DNA from 2 places in the Paenibacillus paludis genome. Region 1 is predicted to be linked to the other one. Evidence: a T-box and tRNA genes for the amino acid it is inferred to sense, from the RefSeq annotation. Region 1 holds a T-box; the other holds one or more tRNA genes.
What was found. The T-box of region 1 lies ahead of ACAN56_RS23990 (valine--tRNA ligase). A T-box ahead of a tRNA ligase gene usually reads a tRNA of that ligase, here a tRNA-Val.

Region 1 (3,412 bases):
GAACGATGCCTTGTATGAAAACTCAGTGTGGACTTATGGCGAAGGCACCGCAGAGAATTTCGCTGAGGAGCATGAGTTTGCCCACAGTGGCCCTGAAGCTGCTGTGAATCCGCTGTTTTTGGAAGGCACTGTGTTCACCCACCAGCCTGCTGCATCCCCACCGGCCCAACAGAAGGACAAGGAAGTGAAGGTACGGACACACAGCTTTGATAGCCCGCAGGGGATATCAGCAGCCGGAACCGCGAACAACGAACCTGTTTCGGGTCACTTCTTCGGGGCACAAGGGAGAGCGGAGCAGGCCGTCCCGGCCGATGGAAATCAGGCTGGCTATACAAATCCCTTTAACAGTTCTGACATTGCCAAAGTATCAGGCACCGAAAGTTCAGGCAGCACAAAGGACATTTCGGATGCTGCCGCTGAGAATACAGCCGCGGAGGTGCATGCGTCCCATCAGGAAGAAGAGGATTTCTCTGCTGAAAATGGGGACTATGCGGCACTTTTTGCTCAGGATAGCTCCGTATCTCACGCTGATCAGGAGAACGCGGGCGAAGGCGTGATCTCTAAGGAAGCAGCACCTCCGCAGGAGGAGAAGCCGGATCTCAAGGTTGCCCTGGGAAGCAAGAGAGAAGAAGATATTCCCGCGAAGGAGCATCTTACCTTCTCTTCCCTGCTCAGCTCCAGCCGCTCCCGCAAGGAACAGGAGGAGCTTATCGCCGAGGATACAGCTGCGGCGGCGCCTGTTCCGGACTCCGGCCGTGACGGGGAATGGAAAAGCCGCTTTATCGGTGGCTTAAACGGCAAGGATCTGTTCCGTAAAGTGCGTCTCTGCATTGTCCAGCGTGAAGAAACAATCGATACTATAGCGGAGAAATATCAGCTCAGTGCAAGAGAGCTTGTCATGTACAACCGTCTTTCCGGTCAGAATGTGGAGGAAGGCCAAGTTTTGTATATCCCTTAAGAGATGCCGGCAGGCGCATCGGTGTCAGAATCCCGATCGGATGAGATCGGGATTTTTTGTATTTCTGTCCTCTGAGCTGAGATTAAGGATGAACATCAGGGGTTCGAATCAGGCGAAGGGGGCTGATTTTAGAAATGGGCGGTATAAGTCCCGCAGTTTGTGTGTATGCTGGTTGACTAGGAATAGTACTAAATGTATTATTGGATTAAGTAAATTCTTAATAAAGACTGGGAACGGGAAGAGTAGGCGGTCAGCCCTTCAGAGAGCGGAACTATAAATTGCTGTGAGTTTCCGCAGGATGCAGCCACCGAAGTCGCCCCGGAGTTGCCCCTCTGAGCTTGTCTTCAGATTCATGAAGCACAGGTTAGGAAGTGGCCGGTTGCAGCCGTTATCTGCGTGAGTGTCGCGCTAAGTTTCCGGAACCTATGGGACCGGAACGGTGGTTTATTTTTTATTGGCGCGAAACAAAGGTGGTACCGCGAAAGAATGGCCTTTCGTCCTTTGAGACGAAGGGCCTTTTTGTATTTTTTTTCAGAGGTCCAGCTTCAGAGATACATCTACCAATGCTACTTAAATGGAGGGTTTAGAATGGCTGATCACAACAAAGCGGCGGCAGAGCTGCTGAAGCCGCAAGATCCGGCACAGGATGCTGCTGCCGACAATAGCGCAAAGAGCGATATGCCGACTACATATGATCCGAAGGCGGCTGAACAGAAATGGTATGCCTACTGGATGGAGAAGGAGTTCTTCAAGGCTGGAATGCGGCCTGAAGCAGAGCCTTACAGCATTGTAATTCCACCGCCAAATGTAACCGGGATGCTGCACATCGGGCATGCGCTCGATTTCACGCTGCAGGATATCCTGATCCGTACCAAGCGGATGCAGGGCTTCGATACCCTTTGGCTCCCGGGAACGGACCATGCTGGTATTGCTACCCAGACCAAGGTGGAGCAGAAGCTGCGCCAGCAGGGCCTGTCCCGGCATGATCTGGGCCGCGAGAAATTCCTGGAGCAGGTATGGGAGTGGAAGGACCAGTATGCCAACACCATTCATGAGCAGTGGGCCAAGATGGGCCTGTCCCTCGACTATTCGCGCGAGCGGTTCACTCTGGATAAAGGGATGTCCAGCGGTGTACGCCAGGTATTTGTGGAGTTATACCGTAAAGGACTGATCTATCGCGGCAAGCGCATTATCAACTGGGATCCGGCAGCCCGTACCGCTTTATCCGATATTGAAGTTGAGTACAAAGAAGTTAACGGTCACCTGTACCACCTGCGCTACCCTCTTAAAGACGGCAGCGGATTCATCACCGTAGCAACGACACGTCCGGAGACGATGCTGGGCGATACGGCGGTAGCGGTGCATCCGAAGGATGAACGCTATCAGGATCTAATCGGCAAAACGTTGATCCTTCCGGTCATCGGCCGGGAAATTCCGATTATCGCCGATGATTACGTAGAGAAAGAATTCGGCAGCGGCGCGGTTAAGATCACTCCGGCCCATGATCCGAATGACTTTGAAGTTGGCCTACGCCATAACCTTCCGCAGATCAATGTGATGGACGAAGGCGGCATGATGAACGAGGAGGCAGGTCCTTATCAGGGACTGGACCGCAGCGAATGCCGCAAAGCGATTGTTGCTGATCTCAAAGAGCAGGGCGTTCTGATTTCGATTGAGGACCATCTGCATCAGGTAGGACACAGCGAGCGTTCCGGCGCAGTGGTTGAGCCTTATCTGTCCACCCAGTGGTTCGTGAAGATGCAGCCGCTGGCCGAAGCTGCCATCACTGCACAGAAGAACGGCGAAGGTGTTAATTTCGTACCGGACCGTTTTGAGAAAACATATTTGAACTGGATCGAAAATGTGCGTGACTGGTGTATTTCCCGCCAATTGTGGTGGGGCCACCGCATCCCGGCCTGGTACTCTGAATCTACAGGTGAAGTGTTTGTAGCATATACGGAAGAGGAAGCCCGCGAAATCAGCGGACTTGATGATCTGAAGCAGGATGAGGACGTTCTCGATACGTGGTTCAGCTCCAATCTGTGGCCGTTCGCTACACTGGGCTGGCCGGATGAAAGCAGCAGCGAATATCAGCGGTTTTATCCGAACAATGTCCTGGTTACCGGCTATGACATCATTTACTTCTGGGTAGCGCGCATGATCTTCTCCGCGCTGGAGTTCACCGGTAAGAAGCCGTTCTCCGATGTATTCATGCACGGCTTGGTGCGCGATGCCGAAGGACGTAAGATGTCCAAGTCGCTCGGCAACGGGATCGATCCGCTGGATGTTATCGAGCAATATGGTGCAGATGCTATGCGTTATATGATTTCGACAAGCAGCACAGCCGGACAGGATCTGCGTTTCCGCATGGAGAGGGTAGAGCAGGCGCGTAATTTTGCCAATAAGATCTGGAATGCCTCGCGCTTTGCACTGATGAATCTGGAAGGCGTGAAT
Region 2 (3,412 bases), on a different contig from region 1:
TCGCACCTTTGATATTGATAGTAATATTCATATTGTTCTTTGCTGCAGTTGTTAGGATGCCCCTCATACTGTCCGTTATTGCAACTATATCAGGATATGCTATTTTTGCAGTCATACAAACTGTTATTGTACTTATCTTATTCGGTTCAATAGGAGCAATAGAAGGGAATAAAAGCAATGGATACATATTACAAGTACTCACCTCCGCAGTTATTTGCTCTTTTTTTTGGCACTACTACAGAAAAGGAAAAGGCTTTACTTTTGACATAGAGAAACTTCGTTTTAAATTAGAAGATATTTTTTTAACGACGATCATCATAATTTTCTTAATTGGAATCTCAATTCTTTTATATTACAACGAAATTTATTTGAATATATTGTTCTTTTTAATGATCTCAATTTTCTTCATCTATTACTCTACCGGGAAGGAAAAAGAAAATGATTGATCGTATATCTGAGAGGATAGCCTACAACATAAAAAAAGTTGTTCCTGATCACCCCGCATCGCAAGCGGTTCTAAAGTATGCATTAGAGGTTGTGCTAAATGTTGTTTTTATCATCGTCATTACACTTGCTATATCTTTGCTCACAGGTAATTTTTCTGAAGCTTTAACGATATTAGTTTCTTTTGCATTACTACGGCAATCGTCGGGCGGTGTTCACCTTAAGTCGGGTGTAGCATGTGTCATATTTACTACGACGTTGTTTACTGTGCTATCGTTTATTAACGTAAATTTATTAGTTGTACAGGTTATGAATGCAATCAGTTTTTTGATCATCTTGTGGTTAGCGCCTATTGGGATTGAAAAGCAGACTAGAATTCCCAAGCGTCACTATCCGAAGCTTAAAATAATCGGTCTGGTCTTGGTTGCTACAAATGTCATAATTTGTTCATCTGCTATAGCCGTGAGTTATTTTGCTCAATCTCTAAGTCTATTAATTGCCAGAAAGGAGGTGAAGTAAAAATGTTGAAAAAAGCGAATGTTCGAATCGTGTCTGGTTTGGCGACATGCTTATCGATGGTAGCGTTATTCATTGCAAATACAAACAGTGCGTTGTATGTGCATCAACCTGAGGTTCCAGAAGAACTACTTAAATAATACTGGAGTGATCCGTTTGAGTATCATATCCGTGAATCAAGACCCAAAAGGCATTACCGGGAGTCGAGCAAAAGTGTTTCCTTTCTGAAAAAGGATACAAAGAAGTCAGTAAAAATATTAACTTAACAACTGCAATAATCAATTTCATTGAGTTGCCTTTATGATCATCAAGAGCATCAGACTTATAAAAACAACCACTCTGACATGAGTGGTTGTTTTTATAGGCGAAAAATTCCGTCCCCAATGCGAGTGGGGGATAGAAAAAGAAAAACTCCTTATAAAATAAGGAGTTTTACGTAGTGATGCAGTATAGGACGGATGGGGTTCGAACCCATGACCCCTACCCTGTCAAGATAGTGCTCTCCCGCTGAGCTACCGTCCTGCAACGAAATTTATAATACCACAGGATGTGAGGGGATGGCAATGTTTTTTTCGCGGGATATGAATTTACTCACTTACAACTTGCTCCATAGTCTCTATGCTCGGATTAAAATAACTTATGCGTAGGGAGTAATTCCATGGCGACCATTTTCAATGAACAGAACATCTCTTTTAAACAAAGGCAGTCTCCGGTTCCGGAATTTGCTTGGCACACCAGCGAGAAGCTGGCGGGGATGGTAGGATCGAAGCATTTGATTTTTGATATCCGGTCATTGGACCCGGGCAAGTACTCGTATCCGTATCACTTTCATAGAAATGCTGAAGAGCTGTTTGTGATTTTGACGGGCAGTGCTATGTTAAGAACTCCCGACGGGTTACAGGAAGTCCATGAGGGGGATACGATATTTTTCGAAACCGGTCCATCAGGTGCGCATCAGCTGTTTAATCATACAGAGACGCCTTGCCGCTATCTCGATTTACGGACGAATAACGGCTTGGATGTTGCGGAATACCCTGACTCCGGGAAAATCAATATTTTGCCGTATGAGGAGCTGTATGAAACGGAGAATAGGGTGGACTATTATAAAGGTGAACATTTGACCCGGGAGATATGGGCGCAATTGAACGCTCAGGGCAAGGGTGAGGAGAAGCGGGGAGAAGACGGTGGTGAGTGATTCTTTTCCCGACGGACTTATGAATGCTTCTATTATATAATGGATGAAGCTGTTGGGAAAAATATCAAGGGATTCTATACATAGTTTAAACCAGAGATAATAGGAACGTCACATCCGGTAATCCACCAAAACTCTATCGGTTTTGCCGTCTAAGGAGATGTTTGTGAATGAAAGTTACTATACACGAGACGGGAATAAAGGAAGAAAATCTAACCTACGTCGTTATTATCGTTAGGCATAATAAGCAGTGGATATTAGCTCGGCAGCGTGGACAGACCACATGGGAATTTGCAGGTGGACATATTGACGAGAATGAAACGTCTGATGAAGCAGCGGCAAGAGAACTGTATGAAGAGACAGGAGCGGAAGACTATACGTTATTTCCAATAAGTATTTATTCGGTTACCGGAGAGTCAATGCCGGATAGTTTCGGAAAGCTCTACCTGGCCACCGTTAATAAGTTCGGACAATTGCCGGCTTATGAAATGGAAGAAATATGCGGGTTCACGGAGGTACCGGAAGAGTTAACCTATCCGATGATCTATCCTGCGTTGCTGTCCAAAGTCAATGAATTTGCTGAGCAGTGCAATATTCAATTATAAAGATCATGGGAGGTCAATAACATGGCTATGCCAACTCATATTGTGGCTGTCGGCGGGATCGTGGAGAATGAGCAGGGAGAAGTGCTTTTGGTCAAAACATTTCATGGTGGCTGGGTGTTCCCCGGGGGCAAGTGGAGGCCGGAGAGAATCTGATGGATGCGCTCATCCGGGAGATCCAGGAAGAAAGCGGAATAGATACCGAGGTCTCTCACCTGATCGGAGTGTATTCGAATACGGGAATGTACAAATGGCATGACGGCATCACCGATGTTCCGACGAAAGTAATGCTGGATTATGTATGTAAGCCGGTGGGCGGAGAACTTGCCGTTTCAGAGGAAACGTCGGAAAGCTGCTGGGTGGCTAAGGAGCTTGTGTTGGATAAGATCACAAGCCCGGCGATCCGCACGCGTTATCAGGCTTATTTGGATTTTGCAGGGACAGTATCCTACATGGCCTATGAGACCAAACCGGAGTTTGCCGTCTCGCTGAAACGGAAGATATAGAACCAGCATAGAAATCCTATTATTCTTCACTTCGATGGCTGCAGCTAGCCTTCTTTTCTCGTTCAGGGTCAGATGTCGCTAAAGCGCTGTCTTCGTTTCTTGTTAAGGCTATAGATCAGGAAATCCAGAAGAAGGCCTGCGGCAAGAAAGGT

Region 2: it encodes a tRNA-Val, which carries the amino acid that the T-box ahead of ACAN56_RS23990 (valine--tRNA ligase) is inferred to sense. The anticodon was not compared.

What each region holds. Positions count from the first base shown of each region.
Region 1 covers NZ_JBGJZP010000014.1:163,209-166,620, forward strand. Annotated here, with positions in the region: gene ACAN56_RS23985 (LysM peptidoglycan-binding domain-containing protein) at 1-958, shown strand, start outside; T-box leader at 1,179-1,463, shown strand; gene ACAN56_RS23990 (valine--tRNA ligase) at 1,637-3,412, shown strand, end outside.
Region 2 covers NZ_JBGJZP010000003.1:76,980-80,391, forward strand. Annotated here, with positions in the region: gene ACAN56_RS06895 (hypothetical protein) at 1-446, shown strand, start outside; gene ACAN56_RS06900 (accessory gene regulator ArgB-like protein) at 439-963, shown strand; gene ACAN56_RS06905 (cyclic lactone autoinducer peptide) at 966-1,100, shown strand; tRNA gene ACAN56_RS06910 (tRNA-Val) at 1,411-1,482, opposite strand; gene ACAN56_RS06915 (cupin domain-containing protein) at 1,619-2,155, shown strand; gene ACAN56_RS06920 (NUDIX hydrolase) at 2,323-2,757, shown strand; gene ACAN56_RS06925 (NUDIX domain-containing protein) at 2,779-2,910, shown strand; partial or broken gene ACAN56_RS06930 (NUDIX domain-containing protein) at 2,854-3,260, shown strand.